3 linked regions of the Halioglobus japonicus genome follow. The protein of the gene in region 3 interacts with the protein of the main gene of each other region in a pairwise test. Links are inferred from orthologs where the notes say so. Each region holds a gene or a part of one and is shown on either strand. Other genes may lie near its edges. The genes, in order: hfq, BST95_RS18615 and rho.

Region 1 (6,032 bases), 1.2 Mb from region 3 along the record:
GACCTGACCCCAAGGTTGTGGGCGCATGAGCAAGCCGCCGCTGATCTGCCTGATGGGGCCGACGGCCTCGGGGAAGACAGATCTTGCCATCGCGCTCTGCGAGCAGCTCAACTGTGAGTTGGTCAGTGTTGACTCCGCGCTCGTGTACCGTGGGTTGGACATCGGCAGTGCCAAGCCGGATTATCCGCATCATCTCGTGGATATCCGTGACCCGGCTGACCCGTACTCCGCAGCAGACTTTGCGGCCGATGCCAACCGCCTGGCCGTGGAGATCACCAGCCGCGGGAAAATTCCGCTGCTGGTCGGCGGTACGATGCTGTACTTCAAAGCGTTTCTCGAGCCCATGGCGGACATGCCGCCCGCAGACCCAGCCATTCGCGCAAGCATTGAGGCAGAGGCGACAGAGCATGGCTGGCCCCATATTCACGCCGAGCTAGCCAAGGTCGACCCAGCCGCTGCGGCACGCATCCACCCCAATCATTCCCAGCGTCTGGCGCGGGCGCTCGAGGTGTACCGCGCCACCGGAAAGCCCATGTCAGAGTGGCATGAGTTGCACCAAAATAGTGCGCCAGTACCGGCCGACACCTACGACATTAAACAGCTGGTCATCTGCCCCACAGACCGCGCCGTGCTCCACCAGCGGATCGCGCTGCGCTATGAGCTGATGATGCAGGCGGGCTTTCTGGACGAAGTCAAAGCACTCCAGGAGCGGGGTGATCTCACGTCCGATTTGCCAGCGTTGAGGGCCGTGGGGTATCGCCAGCTGTGGGAGCATCTCGAAGGACAAACCAATCTGGAAGAGGCGGTCGAAAAAGGCATCGCCGCGACACGCCAATTGGCCAAGCGCCAGCTCACCTGGCTGCGCAAATGGCCCGATCTTGCATGGACATACACCGATGCAGACGGGAACCTGAAGGAATTTGTATCTCCCGAGGAACCATCGCCCGACGTCTCTGGTCTCACTACTGTGGAGGCGACCTTGAACTATTTGAACATCGCCCCCATGTAGAAATCTGCGGATGCACTATAATGTGCTCAGCGGTAGTGAGGGCCCGCCCCCTCGCTGGACGTCAAGGGGTACGCAAGTACGACACCAGCGCGGGCAGAAGGCCAGTTTTTAATTTTTTTCGGCTCGAGTTGAGCCTGCTAGGAGAGATCCCATGTCAAAAGGGCATACCCTACAAGACCCTTACCTGAATATTCTGCGTAAGGAACGTGTACCTGTATCCATTTACCTGGTGAATGGCATTAAGTTGCAGGGCCAGATTGAGTCCTTCGACCAGTTTGTCGTGCTGCTGAAGAACACCGTCAGTCAGATGGTTTACAAGCATGCGATTTCTACCGTTGTTCCCAGCCGCGTGGTGCGCCTGCCCATGCAGCATCCGCCGGAAGAGGGCGGTGACAGCTAAGAACGCCGGCCGCGGTTGTCAGCGCAGCCGCCCCCCGATTCTCCGCTGCGGGAAAGACTCCCGAGGTAAATTTGTTTTTTGATCGACCCGAGTCCGGGGAACGCGCTGTGCTCGTTCACCTCAACCTCGACAGCGAATCCGAGCGGGAAGACCCCCGCGAATTTGAAGAACTCGTGCTCTCCGCAGGAGGGGACCCTGCTGCCTACATTATGGGCTCGCGCAGTGCCCCCATCCCGGCACCTTTGTCGGCGCCGGCAAGCTGGAAGAAATTTGTGACGAAGTCGCCCTGCACGAGGCCGAGGTGGTGATGTTTAACCACAGCCTCAGCCCCAGCCAGGAACGCAATCTCGAGCAGGAGCTCAAGTGCCGGGTGCTCGACCGCACCGGTCTCATTCTCGATATTTTTGCCCAACGCGCTCGTACCCACGAGGGTAAATTGCAGGTTGAACTCGCCCAGTTACAGCATATGAGCACGCGCCTGGTCCGCGGCTGGACCCACCTCGAGCGCCAGAAGGGCGGTATTGGCCTGCGCGGCCCGGGTGAAACCCAGCTCGAAACCGACCGACGCCTGCTGCGGGTGCGTATCAAGTCGATTACCGCGCGTCTCGAAAAAGTGCGCAAGCAACGCGACCAGGGTCGCCGCTCGCGCAAGCGCCAGGAAATCCCCACCGTGTCACTGGTCGGCTACACCAACGCCGGCAAATCGACACTGTTTAACTACATTACACAGAGCGGTGTGTACGCCGCCGACCAGCTCTTCGCCACCCTGGATCCCACCCTGCGTCGCCTGGAGCTTGAGAATGTGGGCCCGGTTGTGTTGGCCGATACCGTGGGCTTTATCGCCCATCTGCCCCACAAGCTGGTAGAGGCGTTCAAAGCCACACTGGAAGAAACCCTCAATGCTGACCTGCTGCTACATGTGATCGATGCAGCCAGCGACGAGCGTGAAGACAATATTTACCAGGTGCAGGACGTCCTTCATGAGATTGGCGCCGACGAAATACCGCGCCTGGAGGTGTTTAACAAACTGGATCTACTCGAGCAGCAGCCACGTATAGATCGTAATGCCGAAGGTAAACCCGAGCGGGTATGGTTAAGCGCCGCTACCGGCGATGGCGTGGAGCTGCTCCTGCAGGCCGTCAGCGAGCTGGTGGGACAAGATATGGTCAACGAAGAACTGGAACTGGCCCCCGATCAGGGCCAATTACGCGCCGCTTTTTATGCGCTAGGCGCTGTGGAGTCAGAGAACTATGCAGACGATGGCACCGCCCACCTGCAAGTACGCCTGCCCCGCGCCGATTGGAACCGTTTAATGAAGAAAGGCCCCGAGCCTTTGTTCTAACGCCTGGGTTTCAGACAAACCTGGGGTCAGGTCTTAAATTTCTCAGACATTTAAGACCTGCCCCCAGGTTTGTCTGAGAAATCAGAGACCTGACCCCAGGGTTTTAAAATTTGGTAGACTCATTCGACTTTGGATTAAGGAGTTGCAACATGGCCTGGAATGAACCGGGTGGCGGTAACAACAAGGGACCCAACGACCCATGGGGTGGTGGGAACCAGGGGCCGCCGGATCTTGATGAAGCGCTGAAGAAGCTGCAGGAAAAACTGGGCGGCATGTTCGGTGGCGGTTCATCGTCGCGCGGCGGTGGCAGCGGGGGTTTCCCCTGGGCGGCCATGGTGATTGTGGCTGTGGTAGGCCTGCTGCTGTGGGGCCTGCTGGGCTTCTACCAGGTCGACCAGCAGGAGCGTGCCGTGGTGCTGCGCTTTGGTAAGTATCACGACACCCGCCAGCCAGGCCTGCGTTGGAACCCGCCGGGTATCGACGAAGTGATCAAAATCAACACCACCAAGGTTCGCGCCTCTACGCTCAGCGAGACCATGCTCACCCAGGACGAGAACATTGTCGAGGTGAAGCTCTCCCTGCAGTACGTGATCGACGATCCCACCAGGTTCGTGCTGAAAGTGCGCGATCCGGAGCGCTCGCTGCAGCACGCCGCGCAAAGTGCCCTGCGTCATGTCGTGGGCGGCACCAGCATGGACCTGGTGCTCACCGAGGGCCGTGCCAAGATCGGTATCGATGTGAAGCAGCGCCTGCAGGAATACCTGAACTTGTATGAAACAGGCATCCTGGTATCCACCGTGAACGTTGACGATTCCAAGCCCCCAGCCAGGTTGAGGCCGCGTTTAACGACGTGATCAAGGCCCGTGAGGACGAGGAGCGCGTGAAGAACGAAGCCCAGGCCTACGCCAACGCGGTGGTCCCTGAGGCCCGCGGTCAGGCCCAGCGCCAGGTGGAAGAAGCCAGCGCTTACAAGGAGCAGGTTATCGCCAACGCAGAAGGTGAGGCAGACCGCTTTAACAAGCTTCTGACGGAATACCAGAAAGCGCCAGAGGTAACCCGCGAGCGCCTGTACCTCGATGCGGTACAGGGCGTCTACACCAATACCAGCAAGGTCATGGTCGATGTCGAAGGAGGCAACAACATGATGTACCTGCCGCTGGACAAGCTTGCCGAGCAGAGCCAGAGCCGCAGCGCCGGTGGGGCCACCATTGATTCCGCCACTCTGCGTGAGCTCACTAACCAGGTGACTGAGCAGCTGCGTCGCGATGCGGCCGCCGCCGGAAGTTCCAGCCGTCGGGGAGGGCGCTAATCATGTCTAATCGCAATATGATCTTTATGATTCTGTTTGCCCTGGTGATCTTCGTGGGCAGCAAATCCGTTTACGTAATCAAGGAAACCGAGCGCGGCGTACTGCTCAAGTTCGGTGAGGTGGTCAACCCGGATATTCAACCCGGTCTACACTTCAAAGTGCCGTTCGTGAACAACGTGCGCAAGTTTGATGGCCGCGTACTCACAGTGGATTCCCAGCCAGAGCCATTCTTCACCCAGGAGAAAAAAGCCCTGATCGTGGATTCTTACGCCAAGTTCCGCGTGTCTGACACCACCAAGTTCTACACCGCCACCAACGGTGAAGAAGCCCGGGCCATGGGCCTGCTGGCGCAGCGGATTAACGACGGCCTGCGTAACCAGGTGGCTGTGCGCACCATTCAGGAAGTGGTTTCCGGTGAGCGCGACGAGCTCATGGAAGACCTGGCCAACGACCTGCGCGACGTGGTGAAAACCGAACTCGGTGTTGAACTGGTCGACGTGCGCGTGAAGCAGATCGACCTGCCTCGCGACGTATCCGATTCCGTATACCGACGGATGAATGCCGAGCGTGAGAAGGAGGCCCGTGAGCATCGCGCCCAGGGTCAGGAACTGGCCGAGGGTATTCGCGCAGCGGCCGACCGCGAGGTCACCGTTATCGCGGCGAACGCCTACCGCGACGCGGAGCAGATTCGCGGTAACGGTGATGCCGAGGCCACGCGTATCTACGCCGAATCCTTTAACCAGGACCCGGAGTTCTACTCCTTCACTCGCAGCCTCAAGGCCTACCAGGAATCCTTCCAGGGCCAGGGCGACGTGCTGCTGGTGCAGCCCGATAGCGAGTTCTTCCGCTACTTGAAGGATTCTTCAGGCGGGAAATGATCCTTGCACAGAGTGGTCCATTCTGATGTTCCATCGTGAGCGGGAATTGGACTACTCTGTACGATCCGGGGGTTTTCCATGGCCACAACGACATTTGATACACTGAAGTCTGCCCGCCATCGACAGGAGGCCGGCTTTAGCCGTAAACAGGCTGAAGCTCAGGGTGAAATGCTTGCTGAGGCATTCAAGATCACTATGGAAGATTTGGTGACAAGAGAATATCTGGATGCGCGCCTGGAGGCGTTCAAAGCACAGGTTGATGCCAAGTTTCGCCTCGTCATATGGGCGCAGGGTCTCACTATCGCTGTGATCGTCCTCCCCCAACTTCGCGCCTTTTTCACAGCATAATCCATTCCCTTCCAGACACCATTCTGTGGTAGCATCCCGCAGCCGTGGGATTTGTCGTTTGAGCCACAAGCGATGAAGCCGCGGTTTTTTTGTGTCTGGCCGTTTTTGAGGGGAAAAAGTGGACTTTTGGCAGGTTCTCCCGGTGGCCCTGGCACTGGTTTTTATTATTGAGGGCGCGATGCCCTTCATCAGCCCCAATCGCTGGCGCAACATGCTGGCGCTCGTGGCGCAGATGGAAGACCGCGTGATTCGCAACATCGGCCTCGGCAGCATGCTGCTGGGGGTGTTTTTGCTTTACGTTTTTAACTAGGGTTCCAGGTAGGATTCCAGATGACATCGGTTGATCGCTGGCAATTGCCAGACGGCATAGAGGAAGTGCTTCCCGCACAGGCAGCCACGGTAGAGCGCCTGCGCCGCCGCCTGCTCGATTTATTCCGGGCCTGGGGCTACGAACTGGTGATTCCGCCGCTGGTGGAATTCACCGATTCCCTGCTGATTGGCCTGGGGCAGGACCTCGACCTGCTCACCTTCAAGCTCACCGACCAGCTCTCCGGCCGCACCATGGGCGTGCGCGCGGATATCACCCCCCAGGTGGCGCGTATCGACGCCCACAGCCTGGCCCCGGAAGGGGTGTCTCGCCTGTGCTATGCCGGCTCCACCCTGCACACCCGGCCCAAGTCGCTCATGGCCTCGCGTTCGCCCATCCAGTTGGGCGCCGAGCTTTACGGAGACGACAGCCTGGCCGC
Region 2 (6,272 bases), 2.6 Mb from region 3 along the record:
CGCTGGCCCAGGTGGCTGCGCGCTGCATGGCTGGCCAGAGCCTTGAATCCCAGGGCTTTACCAAGGAGATTGTGCCGCCTTATTACAGCGTGAAAGAGGCTGTACTGCCCTTTAACAAGTTCCCCGGTGTTGATCCGATCCTCGGCCCGGAAATGCGCTCTACCGGTGAGGTGATGGGCGTGGGTGAAAACTTTGCCACCGCGTTTGCCAAAGCTCAGCTGGGTGGCGGTGATGCGCCCCCTACCTCCGGTACCGTGTTGATTTCAGTGCGCGATGTCGACAAGCCCGGGGCGGTGAAAGTGGCCCGCGATCTGGTCGGCATGGGCTTTAACCTGGCCGCGACCGGCGGCACCGCTGACGCACTGGAAGGTGCAGGTCTGGACGTGCGCCGGGTGAACAAGGTGCTTGAAGGTCGCCCGCACATCGTTGACATGATCAAGAACGACGAAGCGGACTTTATTATCAATACCACCGAGGGCCGTCGGGCGATTGAAGACTCCGCCCCGATCCGCGCCAGCGCTGAGCAGCACCGGGTGTTTTACACCACTACGCTTGCCGCAGCCGAGGCGATTACCCTGTCTTTGCAGGAGGAAGGTGATAAGAAAGTTCGCAGGCTGCAGGACCTGCACGGGAGAATCAACCCATGAACAACGTACCGATGACGGTGGCCGGAGAAGCCGCGTTACGCGAAGAGCTTGAGCACCTCAAGAAGGTGGAGCGTCCGCGGATTTCCGATGCCATTGCCGAGGCGCGTGAGCACGGTGATCTCAAGGAGAACGCTGAGTATCATGCGGCTCGGGAGCAACAGAGCTTCACCGAAGGTCGTATCATGGAGATCGAGGGCAAACTGGCCGGCGCACAAGTTATTGATGTGACCCAGATTGCCAAGACCGGCAAGGTGATTTTCGGCACTACCGTGAGCCTGATCAACATCGAAACCGACGAGGAACTGAGCTACAAAATCGTTGGTGAGGATGAGGCTGATGTTAAAAACAACCTGATCTCCATCGGTTCACCCATTGCCAGGGCCCTTATTGGCAAGGAAGAGGGTGACGTGGTGGTTGTGCGCGCTCCGGGTGGTGAGGTCGAATACGAAATCGACGAGGTTCAACACATCTAACGCTCCGTGGGCGCTTTCATGCGCCAGAGCACTCCCAAAAAAAGGCCCCGGTATCAGCGATACCGGGGCCTTTTTGTTGTGCCGTTGTGACTATTTGGGGGTGTAGCTGTACTTCTGACCGGCAATCGCGGCCTCATACATCAGACCACCTTTGGCCACCGTGAATACCGCCATGCCCTTGCGATAGCCCAGTGAGGCAGTGGACGCGTCATCCTTGCCGCCGGCAATGCTGGTCTGGGTGCCGCCCCGGTACTGGCCTGGGCGCCCGCCGATGCCGTAATGGCCACGGCGGTGGCCTGCGCACCGAATTCGAAGTTGCCCGAGGTGAAATCATCGAAGGCGCGCTTGTCCTCAAAGAAGATGACCTGGCTGTAGGCCTGACCGCCCAACTGCCAGCCGATCGACAGTTGGCTCATTTTCGTATCTCCCACGTGGGCGCCACCAGCGTACACCCGGCCTTTGCCGTGTGCGCCACCGATGCCCATGCCGCCTTTGCCGATGGTGGGAAACAGCGCATAGCCGTAACTGTTGCTGAAATAAGTGGCACTTTCACCGGCGTTGATGAAGGTTTTCTTCGCGTCGTTGTATTCGTCAGCCTGGGCCGTCTGCAGTGACAGCATTAAGAGGATTGCGGCTGCAATAAGTGTCTTAAAGTTCTGGGTCATTGGGCGTGTTCCTCACGGTTCCGGAGTGGTGTTGTTATTAACATCGTACACCCAGCGCGATTTGTCCAATGCGCTCCCCTGGCCAGGGGAGAGAAATTTTTTTACGCATGTAACTTTTCGGGTGTCCGGCGCGAATTCGGTGTTGAACCCACTAACAGTAGGAAGCAGCACCATGACAAAAATGAAAATGGCAGCAATGTCCCTGGCTCTGGCCGCCACTCAGGCGCAGGCGCAGGAGCTGGACGCGATATTTGCCGGATTTACCGGATTTGCCGGTACACTCTATGAGGTGACCATTACCAACCTGACCCAGGCACAGAGCTTTACGCCGCAATTGGTGGCTACTCACCGCGGCTCCGCCATGATGTTCTCGATCGGCGAGCCCGCCAGCCCTGGCTTTGAGAGCCTGGCCGAAGGTGGTGATACCTCAGGCGTAGTCGCTGAGCTGGGCAATCGGGTGGCCCATTCCACCACGATTGATGGACTGCTTGGCCCCGGTCAATCTGTGACTACCACGGTAATGGCAACAGGCCAGGAGAAGTTCTTCTCTGTCGTGGCCATGCTGCTGCCGACCAACGATACCTATATGGCCGTCAATGGTGCGCGACTGCCCACCGCTGGCAAACTGACCTACATGGTGCCGGCGTATAATGCGGGTACCGAAGCGAACGATCAGGATTGCGCCAACATTCCTGGCCCTACCTGTAGCGGTGAGCCGGGCAGCGACCCCGCCCCGGATGATTAGGGTTTCGTACACGTCAGCAATGGCTTCCACGATCTGGGTGAGGGCACGTTGAGCCCGGTAACCTACGATTGGCGCAACCCGGTCGCACGAGTCGTCATAAAGCGGCTAGACCGGGCCTCGAGATGTTGTCCGTCATTCACTCGGACCGTCAGCGGGGGCCAATGGCAGAGTCAGGGGGCGGCAACCTAAACTTCTGATGTTTCACGTCGGGCCTGGCATTGGCTGCCTTCGCACCGTTCATCCTGATGCTATGGGAGCGCTGGGGCCCTAGCGACGGCTGAGTTCGAACAGTTGCACCTTGGTGAGCACTAACTGAGCCACCAGTTCTACCATTAAGCCGTGATTTTCGCCGCGGATTGTTTCCAGGCCCGCATTGATCTCGACCTGGAGGGCATTGCGGTCGTGTTCGTCCAGTCCCGGGGGCAGTTGAATCCCGATGCTGTACTGCTCACTTTCGCTGATGCGACTGTAAATGCGGGTAAGTTCTGTGGCGGCGAATTCGACGAGATCATCGTCGGCGCCCTTGGCGAGTAGAAGTTGGCGAATCTGCCGGTCGAGAAAAGCGAGGCCCTGAGCCTGCTGAGAAGGAAACTCGAGTAGTGTCCCCATGTCGTGGCGCCCCTCCGCGATGGGTTTACTCCATCTTAGCGAAATCAGCGCCGCTGGCAATACCTATGAATCTGGCCGAAGTGGGATTAAAGTGGACGTAACAGGTTGGACAAGCGCGGGTCGGGCTCTGCGCTGCGACGCAATACCAGAATGATGTTGCCGATGCGCTGCACAACTTCCGCACCGGTGCGATCGCAAAGTTCTTCACCGACCGCCGTTTTGGCGTCTTTGCCACCGACGGCCAGTTTGATCTTGATCAGCTCGTGTTGGTCCAGGGCCCGCTCAACTTCCATCACCACGCCATCAGACAGGCCATTGCCGGCGACAGTCACCACGGGCTTGAGTTTGTGCCCGATGGCGCGCAGTTGCCTGATGTCCTGATTGCTTTTCTTGCTCATGGTGATTCCGCTGTACAATAGTCGCTGATTAAAGGGACGCGCATTGTACACAAGGGCCCCTTGACCCGAAACACCCACTATAGACCTTATTTATGGCCAAGAAAAAATCCTCCAGTAAGGCGTGGCTCAAGGAGCACCGCGACGATCCCTACGTGCAGCAGGCGCAGCGCGAGGGCTATCGCAGCCGGGCCTGCTACAAATTACTGGAATTACAGGAAAAAGACCGCCTGATCCGCCCCGGTATGACCGTGGTGGATCTGGGTAGCGCCCCCGGTGGCTGGTCGCAGGTGGCGGCTGACCTGGTAGGCCACAACGGTCGCGTTGTGGCATCGGATATCTTGCACATGGATAACCTGGCCGGGGTGGAATTCATCCAGGGCGATTTCACCGAGGAAGCCGTTTTTGAGGAGATCCTCGCCGCCATTGGCGATGCGCCGGTCGATCTGGTGGTTTCTGATATGGCACCTAATATGAGCGGTGTGACAGCCGTAGATCAGCCCAGGTCCATGTATCTGGTCGAGTTGGCACTGGATATGGCGCGCAATGTGCTCGCCCCAGGCGGGTCATTTGTGGCCAAGGTCTTCCAGGGCGAAGGTTTTGACGAGCTTTTCCGTGACACGCGGGAGAGCTTTGACAAGGTTCTGACCCGCAAACCCAAGGCCTCCAGGCCCCGCTCGCGCGAGGTCTATCTGGTGGCCAGGGGGTTCAGGGGGCGGTAAAACGAGTGAATCCCAAGATAACCGGGGGTTGAAACATGGGCAGGCGACCCCAACTGTAGTAAATTGGCAGTGATATAGTTCCCGCCCCTGTGCGTACCTACACCAGGAAACATCGTTGAGCGATATGGTTAAAAATCTACTTTTGTGGCTCGTTATAGCCGCAGTGTTGTTGTCAGTATTCAACAACTTCAATCCCCAGGCCACATCTGAGGAGGTCGGGTACTCGGACTTCATTACCGAGATCCAGCGCGACCAGGTGCAGAAGGTGACCATTGACGGCCTGACCATTTCTGGTGAGCGTCGCGATGGCAGCCGCTTCGAGACAATCCGCCCCATGGTGGAAGACCCCAAGCTGATTGACGATCTGTTGGAGCACGATGTGATCGTCGAGGGCAAAAAGCCTGAGCAGCAAAGCGTCTGGACTCAGCTGCTGGTGGCGTCATTCCCGATTCTAATCATCATCGCGGTATTCATGTTCTTCATGCGCCAGATGCAGGGCGGCGGCGGTGGCCGTGGCGGCCCGATGAGTTTTGGCAAGAGCAAGGCCAGGCTGCTGGGAGAGGACCAGATTTCCACGACCTTTGCCGATGTCGCTGGCGTGGATGAGGCCAAGGAAGATGTCCAGGAACTGGTAGAGTTCCTCCGCGACCCCAGCCGCTTCCAGAAACTGGGCGGCCGCATCCCCCGCGGCGTGCTTATGGTAGGGCAACCCGGTACCGGTAAAACCCTGCTGGCCAAGGCCATCGCGGGCGAGGCCAAAGTGCCGTTTTTCTCGATTTCCGGTTCGGACTTTGTGGAAATGTTCGTCGGTGTCGGTGCATCCCGGGTGCGTGACATGTTCGACCAGGCCAAAAAGCAATCGCCCTGTATTATTTTCATCGACGAAATCGATGCGGTCGGTCGTCATCGCGGCGCGGGTCTCGGTGGTGGACACGATGAGCGCGAGCAGACCCTAAACCAGCTGCTCGTTGAAATGGACGGGTTTGAGATGAATGACGGCGTGATCGTCATCGCCGCAACCAACCGACCTGATGTGCTTGACCCTGCGTTACTGCGCCCGGGGCGTTTCGACCGCCAGGTGGTTGTGGGCCTGCCGGATATCCGCGGTCGCGAGCAGATCCTCAAAGTGCACATGCGCAAAGTACCCCTGGCTGAAGATGTAGAACCCGCCAAAATTGCCCGCGGCACGCCCGGTTTTTCAGGTGCTGACCTGGCCAACTTGGTAAACGAGGCTGCCCTGTTTGCGGCGCGCGGCAACGTGCGCACCGTGGGTATGCAGCAGTTTGAGCTCGCCAAAGACAAAATCATGATGGGCGCCGAGCGCAAATCCATGGTTATGTCCGAGGACGAAAAGCGCAATACGGCCTACCACGAGGCTGGCCACGCTATTGTTGGCCGCCTGGTGCCGGAGCACGACCCGGTCTACAAGGTGAGCATTATTCCCCGGGGTCGCGCCCTCGGTGTGACCATGTTCCTGCCGGAGGAGGATCGCTACAGCCACAGTCGCAGGCATATCATCAGCCAGATCTGCAGTCTGTTCGGCGGACGAATCGCTGAAGAGATGACCCTGGGTAAAGACGGTGTGACCACCGGTGCCTCCAATGACATTGAGCGGGCTACCCAGATCGCCCGGCAGATGGTCACCAAGTGGGGTCTGTCCGAAAAAATGGGGCCGCTGATGTATGACGAGGGCGGTGAAGAGGTTTTCCTGGGTCGCAGCGCGGGCCAGCAGCACCAGGCCTTGTCCGACGAAACTGCCAAGCAGATCGACGAGGAAGTGCGCTCTATCATCGATGAGTGCTACGGCATCTCTGAGCGTATCCTCGAAGAGAACGTCGACAAGCTGCATATGATGGCCGACGCTTTGATGACCTACGAAACCATTGATTCAGAGCAGATCGACGATATTATGGCGGGGCGCACTCCCCGTGAGCCCGCAGGTTGGGACGGTACTTCGGGTGGTAACACGCCGCCGCCGTCCGCCGAAGCCTCTGAGAGCGATGAAGGCGACTCCCG
Region 3 (6,387 bases):
CTGGATTGCCGATGATGCGATTGAGGCGGTGCTGGTGACCGGCGGTACCGGCTTTTCAGGGCGTGATTCGACTCCGGAAGCGGTTGCGCCGCTGTTCGATAAGTCCATCGACGGATTTGGCGAAGTGTTTCGCGCCCTGTCTTATGAGGAAATCGGTTCCTCCACAGTCCAGTCTCGGGCACTCGCGGGCCTGGCCAATAACACGGTGATCTTCTGTATGCCGGGCTCCACCGGTGCCTGTCGCACTGCCTGGGGCGGCCTGATCCGCGACCAACTCGATTCGACTTACCGCCCCTGTAATTTTGTCGGTGTATTGCGCGTCAGGAGCCAGCACGCTTGAGCGGCCTGACTCCGCTGGCTGATGCGCTGGCCCAGGTAGTCAGCCAGGCACCTGTGCCGCCCGAACCTCAGTATGTCTGCGTTATGGATGCCCTGGGGCTGACCCTGGCGGAAGATGTCGCTTCGCCGATAGATGTGCCGCTCAATGACAACTCTGCCATGGACGGTTATGCCCTGCGCGCTGCTGATGCGGGACAATTATTGCCGGTCGCGCAGCGTATCGCGGCGGGTCAGGTAGGTGAACAACTTGAGCCGGGTACGGCAGCCAGAATATTTACCGGTGCTGAGATCCCTCCCGGCGCTGATGCTGTGGCCATGCAGGAAAACTGTACTGAGGAAGAAGGCCAGCTGCGTATTCATCATCCCCTCGAGGCGGGGGCCAATGTCCGCCCTCGCGGCCAGGATATTGCCCGCGGCGCAACCGTGTTGGTGCGCGGCCGCCGTCTCAGGCCGCAGGACCTTGGCCTGCTGGCCTCGGTCGGGCGTGCGCAGGTGGCGGTGTACCGGCCGCTGCGCGTGACCGTGCTGTCGACGGGCGATGAGCTGGTTGAGCCTGGGCAGGGCGAACTCGCTCCGGGTCAGCTCTACAATTCCAATCGCTATACGTTGGCGGGCCTGGTGCGTTCGCTGGGTATGGAGTTTGTCGACGGTGGCATGGTGGCGGATACCCCTGAGGCTACCGGAGATGCCCTGGAGGCTGCGGCACAGCGCGCCGATGTGGTTATCACCTCTGGCGGCGTTTCCGTTGGCGAAGAAGACCACGTGAAAGGACAGGTAGAGCGCCTTGGTGCACTGTCGCTGTGGAAACTCGCCATTAAGCCCGGCAAGCCCCTGGCCTTTGGCCGCATCGGTGACACGCCGTTTATTGGGCTGCCCGGCAACCCCACATCGGTATTTGTCACCTTTCAACTGGTGGCAAGACCTTTTCTGCAGCGTATGCAGGGCCTGGCGGAAGCGCCCGCACCCTCGCTGGTGGCGCGGGCCGACTTTGCCGTCAAGCGTGCCGGTAGCAGGCAGGATTACCTGCGGGTGATTGTCGAGCGAGACAGCACTGGCCTGGTTGCAAAGCGCCTCTCCAACCAGAGTTCAGGCGTGTTGAGTTCTGTCAGTTACAGCAATGCCCTGGCGGTCATTCCTGTGGGGACAACGGTTGCCCCTGGTGATGAGGTCGAGGTCTTGTTGTTGGATTTGTGAGGTCTGTCGAGCTGGGGCGGTCAGGAGATGCCCAGCTCGTCCCATAGCTCGTCGACCCGGTCTTTTACGGCCTGGTCCATGGCAATCGGCTCACCCCATTCGCGGTCGGTTTCTCCTGGCCACTTGTTGGTCGCATCAAAGCCCACCTTGGAGCCAAGGCCAGCCACAGGTGACGCGAAATCCAGATAGTCGATGGGGGTGTTCTCGATGAATACGCTGTCGCGCTGCGGGTCCATGCGCGTGGTCATGGCCCAGATCACGTCTTTCCAGTCGCGGGCATTCACGTCTTCATCGGTGACGATGACAAACTTGGTGTACATGAACTGGCGCAGGAATGACCACACGCCGAGCATGATCCGTTTGGCGTGGCCGGGATATTCCTTGCGCATGGTGACGACGGCCATCCGATAGGAGCAGCCCTCGGGCGGCAGGTAGAAGTCCACGATCTCGGGAAACTGCTTCTGCAGCAGCGGCACGAAGACTTCGTTCAGGGCGACGCCGAGTACGGCCGGTTCATCGGGCGGTCTGCCAGTGTAGGTACTGTGGTATATGGGATCTTCGCGGTGCGTAATCGCCTCAACGGTAAATACCGGGAAGCGCTCGACTTCGTTATAGTAGCCGGTGTGATCGCCAAAGGGGCCCTCGTCGGCCTCTTCTCCGGGTTCCAGATAGCCTTCGAGTATGTACTCTGCGCTGGCGGGTACCTGCAGGCCGTGTTCCCTGCATAGTGGTGTGAAGCACTCTGCTAGCTCGGTTTTGGAACCCCGCAGCAGGCCGGCGAAAGCGTACTCAGACACCGGGTCAGGAATAGGCGTTACCGCTCCCAGCGTCGTGGCCGGATCTGCGCCCAGGGCAATCGCCACAGGGTAGCGTTTGCCCGGGTGCTTCAATTGCCATTCGCGATAGTCCAGAGCGCCACCGCGGTGCGAGAGCCAGCGCATGATCAGCTTGTTTTTGCCGATCAACTGCATGCGGTAAATGCCGAGATTCTGGCGTTCCTTATCGGGACCGCGGGTAATCACCAGCGGCCAGGTGACCAGCGGGCCCGCATCGCCGGGCCAGCAGGTCTGGATCGGCAGTTGATACAGATCGACTTCGTCGCCCTGCTTGGCGTGATACTGGCAGGGTGGGTTGCGGACCATCTTCGGGCCCATGTTGAGGACTTTTTTGAGTACCGGGGCCTTGTCGGCCAGGTCGCGAAAGCCTTTGGGGGGTCCGGTTGGCGTAGATAGGCCAGTAGCTCCCCGATCTCGCGCAGGGCGGTGACATTCTCTCCACCCATGCCCAGTGCCACCCGCTGCTCGGTGCCGAACAGGTTGGCCAGCACCGGTGTGTCGAACCCCTTGGGATTTTCGAACAGCAGCGCCGGACCGCCGGCCCGCAGGGTGCGGTCGGCGATTTCCGTCATCTCAAGATTAGGGTCGACCTCCGCGGTAATGCGCACCAGCTCGCCGCGCTGTTCAAGCTCGGCAATAAAGTCGCGGAGGTCTTTGTATTTCATTTCTGCTCCCCGTCATTCCCGCGCAGGCGGGAATTCACTGGCCTTTTGGACAAAGAACAAGTATTCATCGGGAATTGAACCGGCTCTTTGATTAATTGTCTGGTTCGAGATGATCTATGACTGCAGAACCCCTGGATCCCTGCCTTCGCAGGGATGACATTGCCGAGGGCAACGTCACTTGCGCTTCATGGACAGGAAGAACTCGTCGTTGGTCTTGGTGTCCTTGAGCTTGTCGATCAGGAATTCCACCGCGGGCAGATCTTCCATGCCGTGCAGCAGCTTGCGCAGGATCCACATGCGCTGCAGTTCTTCATCGCCGGTCAGCAGTTCTTCGCGGCGAGTGCCGGAAGAGCGGATGTTGATTGCGGGATACACGCGCTTTTCAGCCACCTTGCGATCCAGATGCAGTTCCATGTTACCGGTGCCCTTGAACTCCTCGTAAATCACCTCGTCCATTTTGGAGCCGGTATTGATCAGGGCGGTAGCGATGATGGACAGGCTGCCGCCTTCCTCGATGTTCCGCGCGGCGCCAAAGAAGCGCTTGGGGCGTTCCAGAGCGTGGGCGTCTACACCACCGGTAAGTACCTTGCCGGACGAGGGGATAACCGTGTTGTACGCACGTGCCAGACGGGTGATGGAGTCGAGCAGGATCACAACGTCACGCTTGTGCTCCACCAGGCGCTTGGCCTTTTCGATAACCATATCCGCCACCTGCACGTGGCGCGAGGGTGGCTCATCGAAGGTCGACGCAACGACCTCGGCACCGCGGGCACCGACAGAGCGCTGCATCTCTGTCACTTCTTCGGGACGCTCGTCGATCAGCAGTACGATGATGTAGCACTCAGGGTTGTTGCTGATAATCGCCTGGGCGATGTTCTGCATCATGATGGTTTTACCGGCCTTGGGCGGTGCTACTAACAGGCCACGCTGGCCTTTACCAATCGGGGCCACCAGGTCGATGATGCGGCCGGTGAGGTCCTCGGAGCTGCCGTTGCCCTTTTCAAGAGTCAGGCGCTCATCCGGGAACAGCGGCGTCAGGTTTTCGAACAGGATCTTGTTCTTGGATTGTTCAGGTTTACTGAAGTTAACCTCGCCAACCTTGAGCAATGCGAAGTAGCGCTCGGAATCTTTCGGCGGGCGAATCTTGCCGGAAATGGTGTCGCCGGTGCGCAAGTTGAAGCGGCGGATCTGGCTCGGCGAGACATAAATGTCGTCGGGGCCAGCCAGGTAAGAGCTGTCAGCGCTGCGCAGGAAGCCGAAGCCGTCCTGGAGAATTTCCAATACACCGTCACCGTAGATATCTTCACCGCTTTTGGCGTGTCGCTTGAGAATGGCAAAGATGATGTCCTGCTTCCGTGAGCGGGCCATGTTTTCAATGCCCATCTCCTTGGCAATATCGATGAGTTCCTGGGTGGGTTTGTTCTTCAGATCAGTAAGATTCATAAATGCGATGCAATAGAGGCGTGAAAGGAAAAAGAATTAGATACATGCGCGCGGCTGCTGCCGGCCGGGTGAAGCTAAAAAGTTGAGTAGCAGAGTTTTTATTGCTGCACAGAAGTGTGCGACAGACCAAAATGTAGCACGGGTCGGTAAGGGCGTCTATAGCTATTTTAGATCGTTTTTTAGCCGATGGCGTATTCGCTCTGACCGACGATAAGCGGGTCCATATGGAGCAAATCGTCACGCTTTTCCGGGTATTCCAGTGAGCTCAGAAAGTGTTGCAGGCAGGCGATGCGGGCGCGTTTTTTGTCTGAGGATTTCACAATCGTCCAGGGCGCGTGGGCCGTATCGGTATAAAAAAACATATCTTCTTTTGCCTGGGTATAGTCATCCCAGCGGCTTTGGGCCGCCTCGTCGATAGGAGACAGCTTCCACTGCTTCAGCGGATCCTGGCGACGTTTATTGAACCGCGCTTGCTGCTCTTCCTGGCCAACGGTCAGCCAGAACTTGAACAGGTGGATGTCGCTGCGAACCATCATGAGTTCCAGTGCAGGCGCCTGCAGCATAAATTCCTGATACTGCTCCTGAGTGCAAAAATCCATTACCCGCTCGACCCCGGCGCGGTTGTACCAGCTGCGATCAAACAGCGCGATATGACCGTTGCTGGGAAAGTGGCGGATGTAGCGCTGGAAATACCACTGGCCCTGTTCCTCGGGGGTGGGCTTGTTCAGGGCGACCACGTGGGTGTGACGCGGATTGAGATGCTCGACAAAGCGCTTGATGGTGCCACCTTTGCCGGCGGCATCGCGGCCCTCAAACAGGATAACGATTTTCTGCTCTGTGGCGATGGCCCAGCGCTGCGCCTTGAGCAATTCGATCTGCAGCAACTGGAGATGCGATTCGTAGGCCTTCTTGCGGAGTCGGTCAGCGTAGGGGTGCTGGTCGCTGGCAAAGTGGGCGATGATGTCTTTGCTGCTGAGCATCTGCTCAGCGAGGCCGGGGTGCAGCGCGTCGCGCGCTATGGCCTGGGGATTGATCGCACGGCGCGCGGGTCTGGATGAAGGCGCCGTGCGAGAGGTCATCCCGGGCTATACCACTTCCTGGATGAACTCGGTGAGCTGTGACTTGGACAGGGCACCCACTTTGGTGGCTTCAGCGTTACCGCCTTTGAAGACGATCAGCGTGGGGATGCCGCGGATGCCGAACTTGGGCGGAATTTCCGGGTTGGCGTCCACGTCCACTTTGGCAATCTTCAGCTTGCCTTCGTACTCGGCCGCGATTTCGTCCAGCACGGGCGCAATCATTTTGCAGGGACCGCACCATTCGGCCCAGAAATCCACCAGCACGGGGATATCGGAATTGAGGACTTCGGCATCAAATGATGCGTCGGTAACGTGTACGATCTGGTCTGACATTGTGTTCTCCGGTTGATCTGCGAGGCCTGGCCCCGCGTAGTTTTGACGTCGGTCATCATAGCCAGCCACCCGTAGCGGCACAAGCAGCGCATCCAGAGTTTTTCGTAATGCTCTAATTGCCCTATGTTATAAACACAGCTGGCTATACTCTTGCGATCTTTATGGGGGCGTCTTGAATAAAAAACAACTGTTGCTGGGCATTATTGTCGCGGCATTCATAGCCTGGTTCGGCCTGGATCTGGGGCAGTACCTGCAGCTGTCCTGGGTGCAGGGCAAAATGGGTGAACTGCGGAGCTGGTACGCGGCCAATCCGCTCCTCGCGGGCGCCCTATACTTCGGCCTCTATGTGGCCGTGACGGGCTTGTCGATACCCGGGGCTGCGGTCATGACCCTGGCGGGCGGCGCGCTGTTCGGCTTCTGGTACGCCTTGGTGCTGGTGTCTTTTGGCAGCAGCATCGGTGCCACCATTGCCTTCCTGATCTCCCGTACGCTACTGCG

What was found.
Region 1: the proteins of rho (region 3) and hfq interact in binary tests that used the Escherichia coli proteins (3 or more experiments, as listed by UniProt). The link is inferred for Halioglobus japonicus from one-to-one orthologs.
Region 2: the proteins of rho (region 3) and BST95_RS18615 interact in binary tests that used the Escherichia coli proteins (3 or more experiments, as listed by UniProt). The link is inferred for Halioglobus japonicus from one-to-one orthologs.

What each region holds. Positions count from the first base shown.
Region 1 is NZ_CP019450.1:118,088-124,119, reverse strand. What follows is about bases 112-2,784. They hold hfq (RNA chaperone Hfq), read left to right. Parts: upstream 112-1,160; coding sequence 1,161-1,409; downstream 1,410-2,784. Other genes in these bases: miaA (tRNA (adenosine(37)-N6)-dimethylallyltransferase MiaA), read left to right, coding at 112-1,009. In the rest of the region: more of miaA, read left to right, coding at 26-111; protease modulator HflC, read left to right, coding at 4,063-4,938; BST95_RS00565 (CCDC90 family protein), read left to right, coding at 5,017-5,286; BST95_RS00560 (DUF2065 domain-containing protein), read left to right, coding at 5,429-5,596; BST95_RS00555 (ATP phosphoribosyltransferase regulatory subunit), read left to right, coding at 5,617-6,032. UniProt on the Escherichia coli protein: RNA chaperone that binds small regulatory RNA (sRNAs) and mRNAs to facilitate mRNA translational regulation in response to envelope stress, environmental stress and changes in metabolite concentrations.
Region 2 is NZ_CP019450.1:3,949,806-3,956,077, reverse strand. Bases 1,882-4,661 are described here. They hold BST95_RS18615 (YhbY family RNA-binding protein), read right to left. Parts: upstream 3,538-4,661; coding sequence 3,226-3,537; downstream 1,882-3,225. Other genes in these bases: ftsH (ATP-dependent zinc metalloprotease FtsH), read left to right, coding at 4,381-4,661; rlmE (23S rRNA (uridine(2552)-2'-O)-methyltransferase RlmE), read left to right, coding at 3,630-4,256; BST95_RS18620 (hypothetical protein), read right to left, coding at 2,798-3,139; BST95_RS18625 (spondin domain-containing protein), read left to right, coding at 1,958-2,530. Outside these bases: carB (carbamoyl-phosphate synthase large subunit), read left to right, coding at 1-647; transcription elongation factor GreA, read left to right, coding at 644-1,120; BST95_RS18630 (YSC84-related protein), read right to left, coding at 1,261-1,785; more of ftsH, read left to right, coding at 4,662-6,272.
Region 3 is NZ_CP019450.1:1,349,596-1,355,982, forward strand. The notes cover bases 2,344-5,238. They hold rho (transcription termination factor Rho), read right to left. Parts: upstream 4,478-5,238; coding sequence 3,209-4,477; downstream 2,344-3,208. Other genes in these bases: ppk2 (polyphosphate kinase 2), read right to left, coding at 4,657-5,238. Outside these bases: moaB (molybdenum cofactor biosynthesis protein B), read left to right, coding at 1-340; BST95_RS06450 (molybdopterin molybdotransferase MoeA), read left to right, coding at 337-1,533; more of ppk2, read right to left, coding at 5,239-5,556; thioredoxin TrxA, read right to left, coding at 5,563-5,889; BST95_RS20370 (TVP38/TMEM64 family protein), read left to right, coding at 6,062-6,387. UniProt on the Escherichia coli protein: Facilitates transcription termination by a mechanism that involves Rho binding to the nascent RNA, activation of Rho's RNA-dependent ATPase activity, and release of the mRNA from the DNA template.